4 regions of the Cupriavidus sp. C3SS-1 genome follow, and region 4 is predicted to be linked to each of the others. Evidence: predicted binding sites of a transcription regulator. Region 4 holds the regulator's gene; each other region holds the start of a gene.
The links. The regulator sigma-54, encoded in region 4, starts transcription at its own class of promoters, with help from an activator protein. The targets are predictions, from matches to a motif close to TGGCANGNAANCTGCTTT.
Positions count from the first base shown of each region.

Region 1: cydP (cytochrome oxidase putative small subunit CydP) is a predicted target of sigma-54. The motif match lies at 2,365-2,382, and genes of this name have one in related genera.
Region 2: ACIGJC_RS07585 (phenol hydroxylase subunit) is a predicted target of sigma-54. The motif match lies at 4,290-4,307, and genes of this name have one in related genera.
Region 3: ACIGJC_RS23360 (GTP cyclohydrolase II) is a predicted target of sigma-54. The motif match lies at 3,631-3,648, and genes of this name have one in related genera.

Region 1 covers NZ_CP172701.1:58,609-64,328, reverse strand. Annotated here, with positions in the region: gene ACIGJC_RS28810 (MBL fold metallo-hydrolase) at 1-659, opposite strand, end outside; gene fisR (sigma 54-dependent transcription regulator FisR) at 889-2,199, shown strand; gene cydP (cytochrome oxidase putative small subunit CydP) at 2,392-2,586, shown strand; gene ACIGJC_RS28795 (cytochrome ubiquinol oxidase subunit I) at 2,583-4,157, shown strand; gene cydB (cytochrome d ubiquinol oxidase subunit II) at 4,168-5,304, shown strand; gene cydX (cytochrome bd-I oxidase subunit CydX) at 5,323-5,439, shown strand; gene ACIGJC_RS28780 (cyd operon YbgE family protein) at 5,436-5,714, shown strand.
Region 2 covers NZ_CP172699.1:1,640,681-1,646,400, reverse strand. Annotated here, with positions in the region: gene ACIGJC_RS07600 (fimbria/pilus outer membrane usher protein) at 1-1,375, shown strand, start outside; gene ACIGJC_RS07595 (fimbrial protein) at 1,359-2,393, shown strand; gene ACIGJC_RS07590 (sigma 54-interacting transcriptional regulator) at 2,403-4,025, opposite strand; gene ACIGJC_RS07585 (phenol hydroxylase subunit) at 4,367-4,621, shown strand; gene ACIGJC_RS07580 (aromatic/alkene monooxygenase hydroxylase subunit beta) at 4,669-5,676, shown strand; gene ACIGJC_RS07575 (MmoB/DmpM family protein) at 5,694-5,720, shown strand, end outside.
Region 3 covers NZ_CP172700.1:1,577,121-1,582,840, forward strand. Annotated here, with positions in the region: gene ACIGJC_RS23345 (TetR family transcriptional regulator C-terminal domain-containing protein) at 1-234, opposite strand, end outside; gene upp (uracil phosphoribosyltransferase) at 234-923, opposite strand; gene ACIGJC_RS23355 (URC4/urg3 family protein) at 1,032-2,336, opposite strand; gene ACIGJC_RS23360 (GTP cyclohydrolase II) at 2,333-3,571, opposite strand; gene ACIGJC_RS23365 (acyltransferase family protein) at 3,844-4,935, opposite strand; gene ACIGJC_RS23370 (amino acid ABC transporter substrate-binding protein) at 5,191-5,720, shown strand, end outside.
Region 4 covers NZ_CP172699.1:395,722-401,441, reverse strand. Annotated here, with positions in the region: gene ACIGJC_RS01915 (KpsF/GutQ family sugar-phosphate isomerase) at 1-863, shown strand, start outside; gene lptC (LPS export ABC transporter periplasmic protein LptC) at 889-1,515, shown strand; gene lptA (lipopolysaccharide transport periplasmic protein LptA) at 1,603-2,244, shown strand; gene lptB (LPS export ABC transporter ATP-binding protein) at 2,274-3,074, shown strand; gene ACIGJC_RS01895 (RNA polymerase factor sigma-54) at 3,174-4,652, shown strand; gene hpf (ribosome hibernation-promoting factor, HPF/YfiA family) at 4,702-5,055, shown strand; gene ACIGJC_RS01885 (PTS sugar transporter subunit IIA) at 5,432-5,720, shown strand, end outside.

The DNA of each region.
Region 1 (5,720 bases), on a different replicon from region 4:
GGCTGGTAGTCGTGGCACATGTACAGGCGGGTGTCCTGTGGCAGGCTCAGCACCTTGTTGATGGAGCGGTAGAGGGTGCGCGCGTCGCCGCCTGGGAAGTCGCAACGGGCGGTGCCGTAATCCGGCATGAACAGGGTGTCGCCAACGAACGCGGCGGTATCGTTGCCGTCGCTGACCACATAGGTCATGCAGGCCGGCGTATGCCCCGGGGTGTGCATGGCGCGCGCCTGCAGTCCCCCGATGCGGAAGCTGTCGCCATCCTGCAGCAGACGGTCGAACTGATGCCCGTCGCGCGCGAAGTCGGCGCCACTGTTGAACAACTTGCCGAATACCTGCTGCACGGTGGTGATATGGCTGCCGATGGCGGTCTGGCCGCCGAGCCTGCGCTTGAGGTAGGGCGCGGCCGACAGGTGGTCCGCATGCACATGGGTCTCCAGGATCCACTGCACGGTCGCGCCAAGCGACTGCACGCGCTCGACCAGGCGGTCCGCGCTGGTGGTGCGCGTGCAGCCGGATTTCGGATCGTAGTCGAGCACGGTATCGATCAACGCGCATTGCAGGCTTGCGCGGTCCAGTACGAGGTAGCTGAGCGTCGAGGTATCGGGATCGTAGAAGGCTTCGATCTCCATGTGCGATGGGCTTGGCTTGGTCGGTGTCATGAGTGGTCTATCCGATGTCAGGAGAGAATTGCTGCTAACTACTCAAGACTCGTGCCAAGGCTGGTTTGTTTTTTTAAGTTATTGATTTTTAAATGATTTATTCGCGCAACGGGCAATTTCGCCTGCCGCCGGGTGAAGTGTGGCGCTGCCACTTGGCAGTGATGGCAGGATTTGACAGAATGGCGCGTCCCCCGAAGCCGCCCCACGCAAGCCCCTCCCCACGCCCCTCATGGATCGCCAAGCCACTCTCCAGGCTCTCCTGTCCTACCTGGAGCAGGAAAGCCAGCCGATGATCGTCCTCGATACGGACTACCGCATCCTGGCCGCCAACACTGCCTACCGCCGACAGTACGGTGCCGTCGAGCGCCCCTACCTCGGTCAGCACTGCTACCGGATTTCGCATGGCTATGACGTACCGTGCGACCAGGCCGGGGAACATTGCCCGATGCGCAAGGCGTTCGAGACGCGGGGTCCGGACCGCGTTCTGCACATCCACCACACGCCGCGCGGTCCGGAACATGTGAACGTCGAACTGCGCCCGATCCTTGACGAGGACCAGCAGGTCGTTGCCTATGTCGAGCGCCTGAGCACGGTGCGCAGTGCATCGGCCCGTCCGAGCGCGGAGGGGCTGGTCGGCCGCTCGGAGGCGTTCAACACCGCGCTGGAGGCCGTGCAGCGCGTAGCGCCTTCTTCGCTGCCGGTCCTCCTGCTCGGCGAATCCGGCACCGGCAAGGAAATGTTCGCGCGTGCGGTGCACGAGGCCAGCAGCCGCGCCAGCGGGCCGTTCGTCGTGGTGGACTGCTCCGGCCTTACCGAGTCCCTGTTCGAGAGCGAGCTCTTCGGTTACGAGAAGGGCGCATTCACGGGGGCGATCACGCGCAAGCCGGGCCTGGTCGAAACCGCCGATGGCGGCACGCTGTTCCTTGACGAAATGGGCGATGTGCCACTGTCGATGCAAGTCAAGCTGCTGCGGCTGATCGAGTCCGGCACCTACCGCCGCGTGGGGAGCGTGGAAACGCGGCGGGCAGACTTCCGGCTGGTCGCGGCCACGCACAAGCCGCTGGAGCAGATGGTCAGCCAGGGGCTGTTCCGGCAGGACCTGTATTTCCGGATTGCCGCGTTCCCCATCCATCTGCCGGCGCTGCGCGAGCGGCCCGACGACATTCCGCTGCTAGCCGAGTCGATCCTGCAGCGCGGGGGCGGGCCCAGGGACCAACTCCACCTGAGCGCGGACGCGCTGGCACGGATGCGCGCGTACCACTGGCCGGGAAATATCCGCGAGCTGCGCAACGTGCTCGATCGCGCTCGCCTGTACGCCGATGACGGCGTCATCCGTGCCAAGGATCTCCCGCCAGGACTGGGGGAAGCGGGCATGGCGCCGGCCGCGCATCGCCGCATGGCAGACGCCCGGGAGACCGACGACGAGGCGCTGCGCAAGCAGGTCCGCCAGTTCCGGGGCACACGGCGTGAACTTGCCCGCACCCTTGGCATGAGCGAGCGCACGCTCTACCGCCGGCTACGGGAACTGGGCATCGGCTGATCCGCCCGAGCCGGTCGCACCGTCGTTTTCCTGCCAGATCACTGCCATTCACTGCCGCCGCTGGCAGCGGTGACATCTGCCTGACAGTCGAGGCAGCCGGGCACCTGCGTCCGCTGCGCGGGGCAACTCTTTGTTTTGCTTGCCCTTTTTGTCAACGCGTCGGCGTGGCACGGAACTTGTTTATGTGTCGTCATGAACGCTTCCGATCAAAACCTGCTGCGTCACCTGGGCTGGGTCCTGGCCATCAAGCTACTGCTGCTGCTGGGGCTCTGGCTGGCCTTCATCGCCGGACAGCGCGTACCGGTCGACGCCGCCTCTGCCTCCGCGCACCTGCGCGCCGCACCCACGGTGTCCAGCATCCCTCGCCTGCAAGGAGCCCGTCCGTGATCCCGGAACAACTGGTGGACCTTTCCCGGCTGCAGTTCGCCGCCACCGCTCTCTATCACTTCCTATTTGTCCCGCTCACCCTCGGCATGGTCTGGCTGCTGGTCATCATGGAGACGGTCTATGTCATGACGGGTAACGTGGTCTGGAAGGACATGACCCGCTTCTGGGGCAAGCTGTTCGGCATCAACTTCGCGCTGGGCGTGACTACCGGCATCACGCTCGAATTCCAGTTCGGCACGAACTGGGCGTACTACTCGCACTACGTGGGCGACATCTTCGGCGCGCCGCTGGCCATCGAAGGACTGATGGCATTCTTTCTCGAATCCACGTTCATCGGCCTGTTCTTCTTCGGCTGGGAGCGCCTTTCGCGCGTGCAGCACCTGGTCGTGACCGCCCTGATGGCGCTTGGCACCAACTTGTCGGCGCTGTGGATCCTGATCGCCAATGGGTGGATGCAGAACCCGGTGGGCGCCGAGTTCAACTGGCAGACGATGCGCATGGAGATGACCGACTTCTGGGCCATCGTCTTCAATCCCGATGCGCAGGCCAAGTTCGTGCACACGGTCTCGGCCGGCTATGTCACCGGAGCGATGTTCGTGCTGTCGGTGTCGGCCTGGTACCTGCTGCGCGGGCGCGACGTGGAGTTCGCCAAGCGCAGCTTCCGCGTGGCGGCGGCCTTCGGGCTCGCCAGTGTCTGCTCGGTCATCGTGCTCGGCGACGAAAGCGGCTACACGGTCGGCGAGGCGCAGCAGACCAAGATGGCGGCGATCGAGGCAATGTGGGAGACGGAGCCCGCGCCGGCAGCGTTCAACCTCGTGGCCGGCATCAACGAGAGCGCGCAGCGCAACGACTGGGCGGTGCAGATCCCCTGGGTCATGGGCCTGATCGGCACCCGGTCGGTCTCCCGGGAGATTCCAGGCATCCACGAGATCCAGATGCGCAACCGCGAGCGGATCCTCAATGGCGTCCAGGCGGTCACCGCGCTCGAGACGCTGCGCAGCCACCGTGACGATGCGCACGCGCTGGCGACGCTCAAGCAGCACCAGGCCGACCTTGGCTTCGGTCTCCTGCTCAAACGCTATACGAGCGATGTGCGCCAGGCTACGCCGGCCATGATCGATCGCGCCGTGCGCGACACCATTCCTCGCGTCACACCGATGTTCTGGGCGTTCCGTGCCATGGTGGGCCTGGGTTTCGCGATGCTGGCACTGTTCGCCCTGTCGTTCTGGACCACGCTGAAGGGACGGTTCCGCTCGCGCCTGTGGCTGCTGCGCTGGGCAATCTGGATGCTGCCCGCGCCATGGCTGGCCTGCGAGCTGGGCTGGTTCGTCGCCGAGTACGGCCGCCAGCCGTGGACCATCTACGGCGTCCTGCCCACGCACCTCAGCGTTTCCACGTTGAGCGTCACCAGTCTGTATGGGTCGCTGGCCGGATTCGTCGGCTTCTACACCGTCCTGCTGATCGTCGAGGTCTACCTGATGGTCAAGTTCGCGCGGCAGGGGCCCGGCAGTCTCGGTACCGGGCGCTACCAGAACGAGCCGGTCCACGCCCACGCCCACGCGCACGCATAAGGAGATTCGCATGTTTGACTACACGACCCTGAAGCTGGTCTGGTGGCTTCTGGTGGGGGTCCTGCTTGTCGGCTTTGCCATCATGGACGGGCACGACATGGGCGTCGGCACGTTGTTGCCCTTCATCGGCCGCAGCGACGAAGAGCGACGCGTCGTCATCAACACGGTCGGCCCGCACTGGGACGGCAACCAGGTTTGGTTCATCACTGGTGGAGGAGCCATCTTCGCGGCCTGGCCGCTGGTCTATGCCACTGCGTTCAGCGGCTTCTACTGGGCCATGCTCGCCGTGCTCTGGGCCTTGTTCTTCCGCCCGGTCGGCTTCGACTACCGGAGCAAGATCCACGACCCGCGCTGGCGCCGCACCTGGGACTGGGGCCTGTTCATCGGAGGGGCCGTGCCGCCGCTGATCTTCGGCGTGGCGTTCGGGAATCTGCTGCAGGGCGTGCCATTCCATTTCGACGCCTACATGGTGTCCACTTACACGGGCAGCTTCTGGGCGCTGCTCAATCCCTTTGCCCTGCTTGCCGGCGTGGTCAGCAGCGCCATGGTCACCATGCATGGCGCCGCGTATCTTGCCCACCGGACGCAGGGGGCGCTGCAGCAGCGCGCGGTCCGCGCCACCGCTTGGGCAGCGCTGGCCATGTGCGTGGCCTTCGTTGCCGCGGGACTGTGGGTCGGCAAGCTGGACGGATACCGAATCGCCTCGGCGATCGAATCGGCCGCCGTCGCGGACCCGACTGCCAAGGCGGTGGTACGCGAGGCCGGTGCCTGGCTGGCCAACTACGCACGCGTGCCCGCGCTGTGGATGCTGCCGGTGCTGGCCGTGGCGGGCGCGCTGGCCGGAGTCTGGCTTCAGCGGCTGGGGCGCACGCTTGCCGCGTTCGTTGCGACGAGCCTGAGCATGACAGGCGTGATCGGCACGGCGGGCGCGAGCATGTTCCCGTTCATCATGCCATCGAGCAGCATGCCGGCCCACAGCCTGACGGTCTGGGACAGCGTTTCCAGCCAGCTGACGCTGACGATCATGCTGTGTGCGACCGTCGTGTTCATGCCCCTCGTGATTGGCTACACATCCTGGGCTTACCGCGTGATGCGCGGCAAGGTGACGGTCGAATACGTCAAGGCCAACGAGCACAGCGCCTACTGATATCAAAGGAGTCTGCGAATGTGGTACTTCAGCTGGGTTCTTGGCGTGGGCTTTGCCGTCCTGCTTGCCGTGATGAACGCCATGTGGGGCGAGAACGAGGAGGCGCGCCGCGCCAGCCGGGAGGAAGACATATGAGTCGGCCGGCGAAGCTGCAACGGCCCGGCATGCACTGGCCGGCCTTGATGGCAGGCGTCGTCATCATGCTTGTCGTCAGTGTTGATCCCCGCTTTCTGATCTCGGCCAATCCTGGCCGCACGCATGTTGCCGCGGCCTTGCTGTGCTGGGCGATGAGCGCGGCACTGGTTCGCGGTGTCGGCTTTGTTCCAGTGCACGCCGTGGCGCGCCGGCTGCTCTCAGGCGGGGCGAGCGCGATGGCGCTGGCCGCTTGCCTCGCGGTGCGATTCGCGTAGCCACCT
Region 2 (5,720 bases), 1.2 Mb from region 4:
GAGCACGCGCTATGGCGCCTTCGGCGCCGACATCACGCAAGCCAGCACGCGGCTCGCCAACCAGCCGGACCGCAGCGGCCAAAGCGTGCGCCTGTCCTACAGCAAACTGGTGGCCCCGACGCGAACCAATGTGACACTGGCCGCCTACCGGTATTCCACCCGCGGCTTCCTGAACTTTGCCGATGCCGTGGCAACGCGCAGCCAGGAGACGGCCACCACCGACGCACCGCTGCAGGGCATCCGCCGCGGACGCCTGCAAGTGACCGTGAGCCAGAGCCTGCCGCCCGGGTATGGCAACTTCTACCTGTCCGGCTCCACCCAGGACTACTGGGACCGCGGCGGGCGCGACACCCAGTTCCAGGCCGGCTACAACAGCAGCTACAAGCGCGTGAGCTACGGTGTTTCGGCCACCCGGCAGATCAACCTGGGCAGCGGCAAGTGGGAAAACCGCATCATGCTCACACTGGGCGTGCCGCTCGGCAAGGCGCCGCAGGCACCGTACTCCATGACGAGCCTGCAAAGGGACTCGTCCGGCGTCACGGGCGTGCAGGAATCGCTGACCGGCACGCTCGGGACCGACAATACCCTGACCTATGGCCTGAACGCCAGTCACAGCAGTGGCGGCGACAGCGCGGTCGCCAACAGTGTTGCAGCCAATGTCGGCTATGTCTCGCCCGTGGCGACGCTGACCGCCAATGCGGGCCGCAGCAACAGCTACAGCCAGCTCGGCGCCGGCATCTCGGGCGGTATCGTGGCCTATGCCGGTGGCGTGACCTTCATGCCGACGCTGGGCGACACGGTTGCCATCATCGAGGCCGACAACGCCGCCGGCGCACGCGTCGCGAATGCCACTGGCGTGCGGGTCGGCCCATGGGGCCGTGCCGCGGTGCCGAACCTGATGCCGTTCTCGCGCAACCAGATCGAGATCGATCCGAAGGACCTGCCGCTCAACGTGGAGCTGCGGTCCACCATGCAGCAGGTGGCGCCGACCTCCGGCGCCGTGGTGCGCGTGCGTTTCGATACCGGCAGCGGTGGCGAGGTTGTGATCCTGCGCGTGCGCACTGCCGACGGCAAGCCGCTGCCATTTGGTGCCGAGGTGTTCGATATCGACGGGCACCTTGCGGGAACCGTCGGCCAGGACGGACGACTGGTCGCGCGGGGCCTCCGGCGCGGTGCGGGGGTGCTTACAGCGAAGTGGGGGGCGCAGAACGCCGATACCTGTTCGTTCGCCTATTCGCTGCCGGCGCAGGACCCGTCCCCGCGCGCGGGGTTGCCATTTGCCCAGAGCATGTGCGGCGATGGCACGTCCACGATCGAGAGCGCGGATGCATCGCGACGCATAAGCAAGGAGCACCAAAATGAACTGGTCCGATAACCGGGCACGCCCGAAGGCGGCACTGCATGGCATGCTGTTTTCGCTCTTGCTGCTTGGCGCGCAGATGGCCCGTGCCGACTGCACGGCGACGCCCGCGATGCCATATCTGCAGGCCGTGGGCGATATGGCGGTAGTGACCACGCTTCCGGTCGGCAGCACCATTCCGGGCACGGTGCGCAACTACACCTTCACAGGGACCTGTACCAACGTCGCGCCATACGTCATTCCAGGCGCGCAAATCGTGGCCTGCTACTACGGGTCCGGCACCGAGGGCCCGAGCGGCGTCTACTCGACCGGGGTTGCCGGGATTGGCATTCGCCTGCGCAACGCGGCAGGGCAGGCCATCAGCAATGCCGCGGGGGTCCGCTGCGACACCCGGGGCGAGGGGCTCGGCAACCTGAATGCCGACATGACGTACGCCATCTCGGTCTCGATCGAGTTCGTCAAGACAGGACCGGTCAGTGGTGGCACGCTGGACGCCACGCAGACCCGCTTCGGCTTTGGCGTCTACGGAGGATCGACCGCCGGTGCCCTGGGCGGCCGCGACGTCAACTACATCGGCTTCAGCGGCAACGTCGTCTCGCGCCCGATCACCTGCAGCGTGACCTATCCTTCGACTGTCACGCTGCCAGCGGTGCGGGCTTCCGATTTGCGTCCCTCCGGTGCAACGGCAGGCACTACACCGTTCACCATCGGCGTCACCTGTGACGCGGTAGCCAATGTCGGCGTCACATTCGACGGTGCGGCCGGCACGCCTGTGCAGGCTGCCGCCTCCGGGGTCCTTGGCCCATCGAATGCCGGAGCGCCGGGAGCGGCTACAGGCGCCGGCTTCCAGATCGTAAGCGGCGGCAGCTATCAGCCCGTGCCGCTGCAGGTGCGCAATCCGCTGGGTAGTATCCAGGCGAATATTCCTGCTTCGTACAACTATGCCGTGCGGTACATCGGCCTGAACAACGGCCTCCCGATAACCGCAGGGACGTTGGCCAGCGCGGCGACCTTCACGTTCGATTACCAGTAGGCCGGCCGTTCACTTCTTCAGCCGATACGCGAGCTGCGGCCGCGTGATCCCCAGCATGCGCGCCGCCGATGACAGGTTGCCGCGCGTCGTGTCGATGGCGAGCTGCATCAGCCGCCCCTCGATCTGCGGCAGCGACACCTGCTGGTCCAGCAGCTTTTGCAGCAGGGCATCGGCGTCCTCGGGCGCTTCGGTGGCCTGCTGCTGGCTGGCGAACAGGTGGGAAATGTCGATCAGCCCCGCCGCGGGCGCGAGCAGCACGCCTCGCTCGATCATGTTCTCGAGTTCACGGATATTGCCGGGCCACTGGTACTGCATCAGCGCATCGCGGGCGCGCTGGCTCAGCCCGCGCACCTGCTTCTGGTAGCGCGCGTTGAAGCGCTGGATGAACGCCTGCGCAAGTTCCGGGATATCCTCGCGCCGTTCGCGCAGGGCCGGGATGGCGACCGGGTAGGTGCTGATCCGGTAGAACAGGTCCGCGCGGAACTGCCCCTGGCGGATCGCCTGTGCCAGGTTGACGTTGGTGGCCGCAATCAGCCGCACATCGATCTTGCGCGTCTCGACCCCGCCAAGCCGCTCGACTTCCGCGTTCTGCAACACACGCAGCAGCTTGACCTGTGCCGACAGCGGCAGGTCGCCGATCTCGTCGAGGAACAGCGTGCCGCCGTGCGCGCGCTCGAAGCGGCCGGGGCGTGACTGCTGTGCGCCCGTGTAGGCGCCTTTCTCGACGCCGAACAGCTCGGATTCGATCAGCTCGTGCGGGATCGCCGCGCAATTCACGGCAATGAACGGCTGCTCGGCGCGCGGGCCGTGGTCGTGCAGCCAGCGCGCGAACATCTCCTTGCCGGCGCCGGTCTCGCCAGTCAGCAGCACGGTGATATGGCTGTCCGCCGCCGCCGACAGCAGGCCGAAGGCTTCGCGGAACGCCGGGGACTGGCCGATCAGGTTGCCCTGGTTGGCGCCGCACAGGGTCTCGCGCAGCGTGCTGACTTCCTGCTGCAGCGTGAGCAGGTCGCTGATGACCGAGTCGGGCTCGAAGTACTTCAGGTAGTCGGGGTCGTCCCAGGCCTCGGCTGGCTTGCCGACGATGCGGCACAGCGCATCGAGGCGGCGCTGGCACTCGGTTTCCTTGTAGATGACCAGCCGGTCCATGAAGGTGCTGCTGTAGCCCGACGCATAGCCGAGCTGCACCCAGCAGCCGCCTTCCTCGCGGCTCAGTTCCTCGTTGTAGGGCGCTTCGCCTTCCCAGGAGTCCTGCCAAAGGAATTCCCCATAGAAGTGGCCGGTGTCGCGATCGATCTCCAGCCGGACCGGATCGACCCGCGTCACGCCTTCCAGCATGTGCAGTTGCGGGCCAAGCAGGAACGCGTCGTTGGGCGAGGTCTCGAGTTCCTCCTTGCGTTCGCGCTTGACCATCTCGGCGTCCCGCATGCCCTGCGCGTAGCCCATGCGGATCAGCAGACCCTTGCCGCGTTCCAGGCCCAGCGTATCGAGGATCTCCTTGCGCAGGTAGCTCAGGGCCTCGGTGTGCATCAGCACCATGCGGGAATCGCCGAGCCGGATCTGTGCGGCCTTGGGGTCGATCGTCAGCAGCGAAGCCAGGTCGAATGGCGGCTGCTTGGGGGGCGCGGTCATCTCCATCTCCAGAATGCCTGCGGGCGCGAATCGATCCGGAGAGGAACGTCCTTGGCCTCGGTTTTTCCGTAGCCTAACACGCGGTTTCGCAAGCCAGGCAAGCGCGGGGATTCCCCGTGGACAGCATGGTGCGTCGCAATATCCGTGGATTTGATCATTTGATGAAAACAGGCTTGATCCCCTCATCAAATCATCAAGCGGGTGCGCCGTGGCAACGCCTTGGAATTTCCCGCAGTCCCTTGTGCCATGCGGCCTGGCAGCCGGTGGCACGGCCTTCGCTATATGTCTCCACACCCGGAACCATGCACACCCACCGATGTGCATCGCAGCAGGAGCGAGACATGACCACACCGTTTTTCCATGCCAACGTCCCGGCCCGCGGACGTGCCCAGCCCTATGTCCGGGTGACCGCGCGCGATGAACACTGGGTCGAGTTCGAGTTCTCGCTCGGCGACCCGGCGCTCTACGTGGAGCTGGTCATGCGCCCCGAACAGTTCTCCGCGTTCTGCGCCACGCAGTGCGCCATCACGGTGTCGCACCTGCTGGGCCGCGCACTGGAATTCGAGCGCGACAAATGGAGCGAAACCGTGGCCTGACGCCGCGGCCGATCCGAACACCACAAGGGAGACAGGAGCAACCCACCATGCAAATCGATATCCGTACCGACAGCGTCAGTCCGATCCGCCAGACCTTCGCCAACCTGCAACGGCGCCTGGGCGCCGACAAGCCGGCCACGCGTTACCAGGAGGCGATGTACGACCTGCAGCCGGAGACCAGCTTCCATTACCGCCCGCTGTGGCAGCCGCAATACGAACTCTACGACGTGCGCCGCACGCAGGTGGTCATGCAGGACTGGTACGCGCTGAAGGACCCGCGCCAGTTCTACTACGGCACGTACGTCAACGCCCGTGCGCGCCAGCAGGACGCGATGGAGAAGAACCTGGACTTCGTCGAGAAGCGCGGCCTGCTGGCATCGCTGCCGGCGCCCCTGCGCGAACTGCTGACGCTCGGCGTGGTGCCGCTGCGCCATGTCGAGTGGGCGGCGAACATGAACAACGCCGCGATCACGGCCTATGGCTACGGCTCGGCCATCACCGAAGCCGCCATGTTCCACACCATGGATCGCCTGGGCATTGCGCAGTACCTGACCCGCATCGGCCTGCTGGTCGGCGACAAGGCCGCGGTCGAAGCCGCCAAGACGGCATGGATGGAAGACCTGGCCTGGCAGCCATTGCGCCATGCGATCGAAGACCTGATCGTGCGTAACGACTGGTTCGAACTGCACGTGGCGCAGAACCTCGTGATGGACGGGCTGCTTTACCCGCTGGTCTACCAGCGCCTGGATGCGCGCCTGTCCGCCGAAAGCCCCGCGTTCTCGCTGGTCACCGACTTCATGACCGCCTGGTATGCCGAGACCACGCGCTGGGTCGATGCAACGGTGAAGGCAGCCGCGCAGGAATCTCCCGCGAATGCCGGCGTGATCGCAGGCTTTGCCTTTGCATGGCTCGACCGCTTCCAGCACGCGCTGGCCCCGCTGGTACGCCGCCTGTTCGCCGGCGAAGCCGATGCGGTGCTTGGTGAAGCGGTTGCCACGCTGGACAAGCGCCTGGCGGGGCTGGGGCTGCTCCGCGTCACCGACGCTGTTGCATGACATCAAGGACGAACGCCATGACCGCACAGATCGTATTCATCGCC
Region 3 (5,720 bases), on a different replicon from region 4:
CAGTACCGCGCGATACAGCGCCTGCTTGGTGCGGAAGTAGTAGTGCAGGTTGGATTTGGGCACGCCGGCGCGCACGGCGATCTCCGCCATGGTGGCCCCCGCGAATCCGGCACGTGCGAACACGTGCTCGGCCGCGCGCAGGATCATGGCCTCGTTCTCCTGCCGGATGCGCCCGCCGCTTGCTTCGCGCGCGAGCGGCAGGCGCCGCGCCGTGGCCGTCGCGGGCCCGTCCATCACCGCGTGCCGTAGAGGCGGTCCCCGGCGTCGCCAAGGCCGGGCACGATATAGCCGTGCTCGTTCAGCTCCTCGTCGATGGCCGCCGTGACGATGGCAACGTCCGGATGCGCGGCCTGCAGCGCGTTCAGCCCCGGGCGCGACGCAATCAGGCAGACGTACTTGAGCATGGTCACGCCGCTCTCCTTGAGCCGGTTCAGCGCCGCGATGGCCGAATTGCCCGTGGCCAGCATCGGATCCACCACGATCACGATCCGCTCCTGGATATCCTCGGGCATCTTGAAGTAGTACTCGACGGGCTCCAGCGTTTCCGGGTCGCGGTACAGGCCGATATGGCCCACGCGCGCGGCGGGCAGCAGTTCGAGCATGCCGTCCAGGAAACCATTGCCCGCCCGCAGGATCGACACCAGGCAAAGCTTCTTGCCCGCCAGCACCGGCGACCGCGTGGGGCCAATCGGTGTCTTGATGGCGATGGTCTCCATCGGCAGGTCGCGCGTCGCCTCATAGGTCAGGAGCTGGCTGATCTCGCGCACGAGCCGGCGGAAGTTATCCGTCGTGGTCTCCTCGCTGCGCGCCAGCGTGACCTTGTGCTGGACCAGCGGGTGGTCCACTACCAGTACGGGGGCGGTGACGGCGGGGGCGTTGGCGGCTTCGGCCGGCGCCACGGGGACGGCAGACACGTCGTTCATGATGACGCTCCTATGCAATCGGGCTGGCGGGGAATCGCGGGTGAATCAGGGATTGCACCGCCGGGCGGCATCGGCCGGCGGGCAAGCGCTACGGCGTAATCACGGCGCTCAGAACACGGTGCCGTCGCTGTAGATCGCGAAGGGCGGCGGCCCGCCGGGCCTGCGCTTGGCGGCAATGCGCCGTCCCGCGGCCCAGGTGCCGCCTTCGAGCACGCGCGCCAGCGGGAACGCCGCCTCGGTCAACCCGAGCGCCTGGCGTACGCCATCGGCCACGAGATCCAGCCCCGTCACGGTGAGCGCACGCCATTCGACGATGACCGGCTCCTGCACCTCGTGCGCCACGGCCGCGAATCCCGGGTCGCGCGGCACCATCAGCTCGAAGTCGAACAGCAGGCCGCCGTTGCGGTACTCGGGCAGCCCGGTCAGGGATGCCAGCCCCGTGACAATCAGGCCGGCGTCCTCGAGCGGCTCCAGCAGCGAATACGTCAGCCACTGGGTCAGCTTGTGGAACGGCACCAGCCCGCCGGGGGCGGCCGGATGCCGCCAGGTATCGCCGAGCGAGACCCCCTCCAGCACCACCCGCCCCGGCCAGACCGGACCGAGCGCCACCAGCAGCGTCCTCAGGATGAAGCTCGCCTCGATACGGTCATCGACCGCATTGGCCTTCAGGTAGTCGAACAGGTTGCCCAGGCGCGCCGGCGAGCCGAACACGGCTGGCGTGGCCTGCATGACTTCACCCAGGCGGCGCAGCAGCCCGGCGCGCCCTTCCAGGCCCACCAGCGGATTGTGCTGTGCAACCTGGAAGGCCGTGGCGATGGTCGAGGCGTCGATGCGCATCAGCCGCTCGGCATCGGCGCGCAGCGGATCGCCCGGCTCGGCCGAAAAGCCGCCGCGCGCGAACAGGTCGAAGCTGGCCACGCCGAGCCCTTCCGAGCGGGTCAGGATCAGGTCGCTGGCCGGATCGCGGTAGCGCCAGTCGGGGCCGGCACCGGCATCCAGCAGCACGCTGGGAATGACCAGGTCGATGCCGATCCGGGCGCGGTCCTCGCGGTGCTCGGGGCCGCTCAGCGCGGCGCGCTCGCACAGGATCTGCCAGCGGTCGAGCCGCTCGCCGGAGCCGCCGCTTTCGAAGTGGCGCCAGCGGCTGTGGTACGGCACGCGCAGGTCCGGATAGCGCTGGCGGATGGTGCTGGCGACATAGTCCGCGATCGCATGGACCCGGTCGGGATGCCAGGTGAACAGTTCGGACTGGCCGGCCGCCACGTGCTCGGTGACGGCCGCGCAATGCGTGCGGACCGCCTCGGCACAAAGCAGCGCTGCAGCCGGATGCCCCGCCGGCACCGGACTGTACCAGCCGCTGCCGTGGCCGTCGGTCGATCCGCCCGGCCGGTCCGCTTCGGGATACGTGCTCATTCGTTCAACCCCCTGCCCTTTGCCAGGGCGAGTTCGTTGGCGTCAGGCGGCGTGTAGTGCGTGAAATAGCCGGCCGCCACCTTGGCGTCGATTTCCACGCGCGCGTCCGCCGGGATCAGTGCTTCGGGTATGGCCACCTGCTCGACCACTTCAATACCCTGGGCCACCAGCGCACCGTGCTTCATGTTGCTCATCGACGCCCAGCGGTCGATGCGCCGGATACCGAGCCAGTGGAAGACATCCGGCATCAGTTCCTGGAAGCGCATGTCCTGCACACCGGCCACGCACTCGGTGCGCGCGAAGTAGGTCTCGGCGCGGTCGCCGCCGACCTGGCGCTTGCGGGCGTTATAGACCAGGAACTTGGTCACCTCGCCCAGCGCGCGTCCTTCCTTCCGGTTATAGACCACCAAGCCTACGCCCCCTTGCTGGGCCATGTCGATGCAAACCTCAATGCCATGCGCGAGGTAGGGGCGGCAGGTGCAGATGTCGGAGCCGAACACGTCCGAGCCGTTGCACTCGTCATGCACGCGGCAGGCCACGTGGGTGTCGGGCTTGCCGAGCTTGGCGATATCGCCGAAGAAATAGAGCGTCATGCCGCCGATCGGCGGCAGGAATACCTTCAGGTCGGGCCGCGTCACCAGCTCGGGGAACATGCCGCTGGTCTGCTCGAACAGGCTGCGCCGCAGCACGGTTTCCTTGATATCGAAACGGCGCGCGAGCCCGGGCAGGTACCAGACCGGATCCACTGCCGCCTTGGTGACCTTCACGTCGCCGTTGGCGTGGAGGATGTCGCCATCAGGCCTGAGCCGCCCCGCCGCAATCGCCGAGGCCAGCTCCGGCATGTTGATGTGCGCGCGCGTCACGGCGATGGTCGGGCGGATGTCCACGCCCGCGGCGATACGGTCGGCAAAGACACTGGAAACGAGATGGCCCCATGGGTCGAGCGAGACAATCTTGTCCGCATCCGCCCACTGCGGGTGCGGGCCGATTGCCTCGGCCGGCGCGGTATCGGTCAGGTCCGGCCGGTGGTCGCGCTGAAGGCGGCCCGAAGCCACGGCCAGCGCCCGGTAGATGGCATAGGCGCCCGAATGCGTGCCAATCACATTGCGCCGCTCGGGGTCCGTCAGGCTCGCAATCACCGGGCCGCGTTCCGCTGCCGTTGGCGCTCCCCAGTGAATCGGCTCGGCCGGTTTGTCGCGGCGCGCGTGCGAAGTCAGGACGATATGGTCGGACATGACAGCCCTCGATTCCATGATGGAATCCTGACCAAACGGTCAGGTTTACGCTTCCATACTAGGCAATCTCCATGCCATCCCCAATGCCCGTTGCCGTCCCTTGCGTGGGCCGTCGCACGCGGGCAACGGTCGCGCGCCGCACCATGAACGGGCAAGCGGTATCGCCGCGCGCGGCGCGCACGCACCACGAAAAAGCGGCACGTGCCGGGATGGCTACGTGCCGCTGATGTCCGTTGCGGTCCGCGCGGGAGTGCGGCGGTCCGGCCCCAGGGTCAGGTGGTCGATTCCTTCGGCGCGCCACGGCGGCCGCCCGGCACGAGCGCACGCAGCGCGGCGAACGGACTGGCACTTTCTACATAGCGGTAAAACAAGGTTCCGGCAACATTGCTCGCCAGCCAGGCGAACAGCATGCCCAGCGCGTTGAGCACCGGGTTCCCCGGCGCCAGGCGGGAAACCACCGCGTTCACAATCAGGCAGACCGGGAAATGCACAAGGAACACCGAATAGGAGATCCGGCCAAAGAAGCCCACCACCGCCGCGCGCGGCCAGCTTTCAAGCCAGCCGCCGCGCCTGGCCACCGCCAGCAGCAATGCCGTGGCCAGCGCCACCGCGATCCGCAGCCGGAAATCGACGATCAGTGCCGCGAGCCCAAGCGCCCCCAGCAACAGGAGCGGAATGGCCGACCGTTCGGCATTGGAGGCCCAGTACGCCAGCGTGCCCATGCCGTAGGCACCGAAGAAATACACCGCCCAGATATCCCACCCGGCATCGCGGTTGAACCAGAACAACGAGGCCACCGCCAGAGCCGACACCACGACCACGCCCGCCTGGGCACCCTGGCCCGACACGCTGCGCGCCAGCCACAGCGCCGTCACCAGCAGCGCGAACAGCTGCAGGTCGATCGCCACGTACCAGACGCCCGCCGACAAGGCATCGACATCCAGCACGTTATGGAGCAGCAGCACATGGGCAAGGAACTGCATCAGGTGCGGCGGCGCGGGGATCGAGTCATGGACCATCCACGTCCGCGCAATGGCAGCCCCCGCAATGCTGACCAGGATCGCCGCCGCATACGGCGTGACCAGCTTCTGGTAGCGGCGCCAGACCGCGGTCAACGGATGCTGCCGGATCACCAGCCTGCCCTGTGGCGCAAGGCTGCGTGCCGCCAGGAAACCGCTCACCACCAGGAAGACCTGCACCGCGATGCGGGCGTATTGCGACAGCCAGTCAAGGACATCCGGCGCCAGCGAATAGGCCGAATCGGACATGGGGCCGTAGAACGCCAGGTGATGGAGCACGATCAGTTGCGAGCTGACGGCCTTGAGGGCGTCAATGCACGCGAGGCGCGAAGGACGGGGGCTCATTGATTGTTATAAGAACGTTACAAATGCGATGGGGGCGATTTTACCGCCTTCCCGGCATCTGTTTGCGCCTCATTTGTCACAATTTGAGTAATCGTTACACAAATCACCGAGGTATGCCTTTTTCGGAATCGCCATGTTCAATGTCTTAACGGCGAAGCATTTGCTTATGAAAAAGTTGTCGTTCCTCCAGGCAGAGCGCGGGTATACCCTTCCGGTTTTGCTGCAACTGGCGTGACTACGCCTTCCCCGCACCCTATGTCGTTCGCCCGCTCGTTCGCTCCTCGCAAGCTGTTCCGTCCCCTGGCCGCCCTGCTGCTGTCGCTGGCCACACTCGCCCCGCTCGGCGCCCGCGCCGAAAGTCCGGTGCTCGACAAGATCCGCGACAGCGGCACCATCGTGCTCGGCTATCGCGAGTCCGCACTGCCGTTCTCGTTCGCCGATGACAAGGGCAAGCCGGCCGGCTATGCGGTCGACCTGTGCCTGCGCGTAGCCGAAGCAACCCGCCAGAAACTGGGCCTGAAGGACCTGAAGGTGCGCTGGATGCCGCTCACGCCGCAGAACCGCTTCCCCGCAATGGTCAATGGCCTGGTGGACCTGGACTGCGCCCCCAATACCAACTCGCTGGAGCGGCAGAAGCAGGTAGCGTTCAGCGTGTCGCATTACGTCTCGACCGTGCGCATGCTGGTGCGGGCCGACTCCGGCATCCAGTCGTTCGAGGACCTGCGCGGCAAGACCGTGGTCACCAGCGCCGGCTCGACCGGCGACCGCCATGTGCGGCACATGAA
Region 4 (5,720 bases):
AGCTCGTCCTGCAGTGCAGCGGACGTGTCGTGGTGTCGGGCATCGGCAAGTCGGGCCATATCGGCCGCAAGGTGGCGGCCACGCTGGCCTCCACGGGTACGCCCTCGTTCTTCGTGCACCCGGCCGAGGCCAGCCATGGCGACCTCGGCATGGTCACGCGCGAGGACGTGCTGATTGCCTTCTCAAATTCCGGCGAGACCGGCGAGCTGCTGTCGATCATCCCGATCGTAAAGCGCATCGGTGCTCGGCTGATCTCGGTCACCGGCAACCCGGAATCGAACCTGGCCAAGCTGGCCGACGCCCATCTGGATGCCGGCGTGGAAAAGGAAGCTTGCCCGCTGAATCTGGCGCCGACGGCCAGCACCACCGCGGCGCTGGCGCTCGGCGATGCGCTGGCGGTGGCGGTGCTGGATGCGCGCGGCTTCGGCGAAGAAGACTTTGCCCGCTCGCACCCAGGCGGCGCGCTCGGCCGAAAGCTGCTGACCCACGTGCGCGACGTCATGCGCAGCGGCAACGCCGTGCCGGAAGTCCGCGAGAACACGCCACTGGCCCAGGCGCTGATGGAAATCACGCGCAAGGGCATGGCCATGACCGCGGTGGTCGACCCGGACGGCATCGCCATCGGCGTGTTCACCGACGGCGACCTGCGCCGCCTGCTGGAAACGCCGCGCGACTGGAAGACCGTGCCGATCGGCGAAGTGATGCACCGGAATCCGCAAGTGGTCCACGAAGACCAGCTCGCCGTCGAAGCCGTGCAGGTCATGGAAGCCAACCGCATCAACCAGTTGCTGGTGGTGGACCATGACGGGCGCCTGGTGGGCGCGCTGCACATCCACGACCTGACCCGCGCCAAGGTCATCTGAAGCGCGGCGCGAACGCAACGAGACCATGCAGGCACTCCTGTCCTCCCTCACCGGGATCGTACTGCGGCTGCTGCCGCTGCTGCTGATGGCCGTGGTGGCCGGCAGCACGTTCTGGCTGGTGCAAGTCAATACGCAGCAGGAAGGCACCAAGGCGCCGACCGTGCGCAAGCACGAGCCCGACTACTACATGGAGCGTTTCTCCGCCACCGAGCTCGCGCAGGACGGCAGCACCAAGATGCGCTTCACCGGCGACAAGATGGTCCACTTCGACGACGACCAGACCTACGAGTTCACCCGTCCCGCCATGCGCGCCTACCAGCCCGAGCGTCCGCCGGTCACCGCCCGCGCCGATCGCGGCCGCATGAATGCCGAAGGCTCGGTGATCGACCTGTATGGCAACGGCTACATCGAGCGGCAAAAGGGCGCCGATGCCGCGAAGGACCCGCTCATGACGGCCGCGTCGGAGTACTTCCAGGTCCTGGTCAATGACGACATCGTCAAGACCGACAAGGCCGTGAAGCTCACGCGCGGCCCGTCGGTCATGACCGCCAACGGGCTGATCTTCAACAACGTTACCCGCGAAGTACAATTGCTGGGCAACGTACGCGGCACCATCATCACCGGTGCGCCCACCCGGACTCCGGGATCCTGACAACAACAGCCGCCCGCGCCCGACCGGGCGGCACCGCGGACCTGAGCATCGCGCCCGACCTTCCGCTTTCCTGCGACCCTTGCCAACATGATTGCTTCCCTGACGACCCTGTCCCGCCGGCGCGCCGCCCCGCTGCTGCTGGCCGTGGCCACCGCGATTGCCGCGCTGGCGCCGCTGGGCGCCCATGCCGAACGCGCGGACCGGGACAAACCGCTGGTCCTGGAAGCCGACAACGCCAGCTACGACGACGTCAAGCAGATCTACACGCTGACCGGCAACGTGGTCCTGACCAAGGGCACCATGGTGCTGAAGTCGGATGCGGCCGAGATCCGCACCGACCCCCAGGGCTACCAGTACGCGGTGGCCACGGCCAAGGGCGGCAAGCAGGCCTATATCCGCCAGAAGCGTGAAGGCGTGGACGAGTACATGGACGGCTGGGGCGACCGCATCGAATACGACGGCAAGCAGGAACTGTCCAAGCTGATCGGCCACGCGCGCATGGCGCGGCTGCAGGGCGCCAAGCTGGTCGACGAGATCCGCGGCGCGGTCCTGACCTATGACAGCCGCAACGAGTTCTACACCGCCGCCGGCGGCGGCGACAACACGTCGGCCGGCAATCCGTCGGGACGCGTGCGCGCCGTGCTCTCGCCGCGCCAGGAGGCCAGCGGTGCGGCCGCCAGCCCGCCCCTCGACTTGAAGTCGGCACCCGCGCCGTCCAGCAAGCCCTGAATCACGCGCCCGAACGCATCACCGCCACCATGACCGATACCGCAATGCTCGCCCCCACGCCCGCTTCCGCCGCTCCCGACGCCCGTGCCGACAGCAGCACGATGGTCGTGCGCCACCTGAAGAAGCGCTACGGGTCTCGCACGGTGGTGAAGGACGTGTCGCTCGAGGTGAAGAGCGGCGAGGTGGTGGGCCTGCTCGGCCCCAATGGCGCGGGCAAGACCACGTCGTTCTACATGATCGTGGGCCTCGTCGCGCTGGACGAGGGCGATATCGTGCTCGACGGCCAGCACATAAGCGGCCTGGCCATCCACGAGCGCGCGCGCATGGGCCTGTCCTACCTGCCGCAGGAAGCGTCGGTGTTCCGCAAGCTCAATGTGGAAGAGAACATCCGCGCGGTGCTGGAGCTGCAGCTGGTCAACGGCAAGCCGCTGCCGAAGGCCGAGATCGACAGCCGCCTCGATACGCTGCTGGACGACCTGCAGATCGCCCACCTGCGCAACAACCCCGCGCTGTCGCTGTCGGGCGGCGAGCGCCGCCGCGTGGAAATCGCCCGCGCGCTGGCGTCCTCGCCGCGCTTCATCCTGCTTGATGAACCGTTCGCCGGCGTGGATCCGATCGCCGTCGGCGAAATCCAGCGCATCGTCAGCTTCCTGAAGGCACGCAACATCGGCGTGCTGATCACCGACCACAACGTGCGCGAGACGCTTGGCATCTGCGACCACGCGTACATCATCAGCGAAGGCACCGTACTCGCATCGGGCCAGCCCGACGAAATCATCGCCAACGAGTCGGTGCGCCGCGTCTACCTGGGCGAGAACTTCCGCATGTGAAGCCGGGGGCGGCAGGTGGGCTTGGCAGAGACGATCAGGCAGCATCAGCGATAGCAATTTCCGTTCCAACATCGGTTGGATGCGCATAGAATAGGTCGCATGAAACCGTCGCTACAGCTCCGTCTCTCCCAACATCTGGCACTCACGCCGCAACTGCAGCAGTCGATCCGGCTGCTGCAACTTTCTACGCTTGAGCTGCAGCAGGAAGTCGAGCAGGCCTTGACGGAAAACCCGCTGCTGGAGCGCGAAAACGACTGGATCGACAGCCCGCTGCGCGTGGCGGCCGATGGCTCGGTCAACCTGCAGAGCGCACCCGCGCCCGCACCGGCCGAACCGCAGGGCAACAGCGACGCGAACCCCAGCAGCCCGGGCAGCGAGGATGAGAGCTATAGCGACAGCGGTAGCGAGGATTACGGCAGCGACTGGAGCCTGGACGATTTCGCGCGGCGCCCGCAGGGCGAGGACGACGAGAAGACGCCCATGCAGCTGCGCGACGCCGAACCCACCTTGCGCGAACACCTGATGGAGCAGCTCGCGCCGCTGAAGATCTCGACTCGCGACAAGGGCCTGGCGATCTTCCTGATCGAATCGCTCGACGACGATGGCTACCTGAGCGCGTCGCTCGACGAGATCTGCTCTGAGTTGCCCGAGGAACTCGAATTCGAGGTCGACGAACTGCAGGCGATCCTCACGCTGCTGCAAAGCTTCGACCCGCCCGGCGTGGGCGCGCGCAATGCGGCCGAATGCCTGAGCCTGCAGCTGCGCCGGCTGCAGCATCCGCAGCGCGAACTGGCGCTCTCGATCGTCAACCATCACCTCGAACTGCTTGCCGTACGCGATTACACGCGCCTGAAAAAAGCACTGCAGGTGGATGAAGCGGCGCTCAAGGCCGCGCATGAACTGATCCGCTCGCTCGCGCCCTACCCAGGCCACGCATACAGCCGCCCCGAAGCGGACTTCGTGGTGCCTGACGTATTCGTGCGCAAAAGCGGCGGCGGCTGGATCGCGCAGCTCAATCCGGATGTGATGCCGCGCCTGCGCATCAACGACATGTACGCGCAGATCCTGCGCGGCGCCAAGGGTGAATCCGGTGCCGCGGGGCTGCAGCAAAAGCTGCAGGAAGCGCGCTGGCTGATCAAGAATATCCAGCAAAGGTTCGACACGATCCTGCGAGTTTCGCAGGCGATTGTCGAGCGTCAGAAGAACTTCTTCACGCACGGGGAAATCGCGATGCGCCCCTTGGTTTTGCGGGAGATTGCCGATACACTGGGATTACACGAGTCAACCATATCCCGGGTGACGACCAATAAATACATGGCAACGCCGATGGGTACTTTCGAACTGAAGTACTTTTTTGGCAGCCACGTTTCCACCGAAACCGGTGGGGCGGCTTCTTCAACGGCGATCCGCGCCTTGATCAAGCAACTTATAGGAGCCGAAGACCCGAGGAGTCCTCTTTCCGACAGCCGAATTGCCGAATTGCTGGGTGAACAAGGCTTCGTTGTCGCGCGCCGTACCGTCGCCAAGTATCGCGAAGCCCTGAAGATCCCTGCTGTCAATCTCCGCAAGACTTTGTAGCCGAGTTGCACCGCCTGCCTGGTGCAGCTCTTTCAGAAGGAGAAGCGCTATGAACTTCAAGATCAGTGGACACCACCTGGACATCACGCCTCCGCTGCGTGAGTACGTGGAAACGAAGCTGGAGCGTATCGTCAGGCATTTCGATCAAGTCATTGGCGTCAGCGTGCTACTCTCAGTCGACAATCACAAGGAAAAGGACAGGCGTCAGTACGCGGAAATCAATTTGCACCTTCGGGGCAAGGACATTTTTGTGGAAGCCCATCACGAAGACCTGTATGCGGCCATCGACGCACTCGTCGACAAGCTGGACCGCCAGGTGATTCGCTACAAGGATCGCGTGCAAGGCCACGACCGTGAAGCGGTCAAGTACCAGATGGCCGAGGCTCAACTACAGCAGCAATAATCAAGCCTGCCAGTCGCAAGGCTGGGCACTGAAAACAGGACTGATAAAGCAAGCCGCGCCATGTAGCGCGGCTTTTTTGCATCTGTAGCCCTGGCCTTGCGCGTGTCCTGGACACAAGTGTTCGCAACTGGCGCAGCACGGTGTATGCTCTCCAAGACATAGCGCGTAGCGACTCCGGCGCGAGCACCGTACCCAGGTGTGGCGGCGCCAGCACGGACCAGGCCATACAGGGCGCTGCATTGCACAAGAACAGGGGAGACGCTGCTCTATAATGGCCGAACGCTTGGTAAGCCATGGCGTGGCCGCAACCCGGCCCCACTTCGTTTCCGGGCTGAGCAGTCCGATCTGCCTGCTAACTGAAATCCTCGCATCGCCCATGAATCGTTTGGCCAAACTGCTGCCACCCGGCAACATCAATCTCGACGTCAGCGTCACCAGCAAGAAGCGTGTATTCGAGCAAGCCGGGCTCCTATTCGAGAACAACCATGGCGTGGCGCGGGCGACCGTGACCGACAACCTGTTCGCGCGCGAGTCCCTGGGTTCGACCGGTCTGGGCGCGGGCGTGGCCATTCCGCACGGGCGCATCAAGGGGCTGAAGCAACCGCTGGCTGCCTTCATGCGGCTGGCCGAGCCGATCCCGTTCGAATCGCCGGATGGCAAGCCCG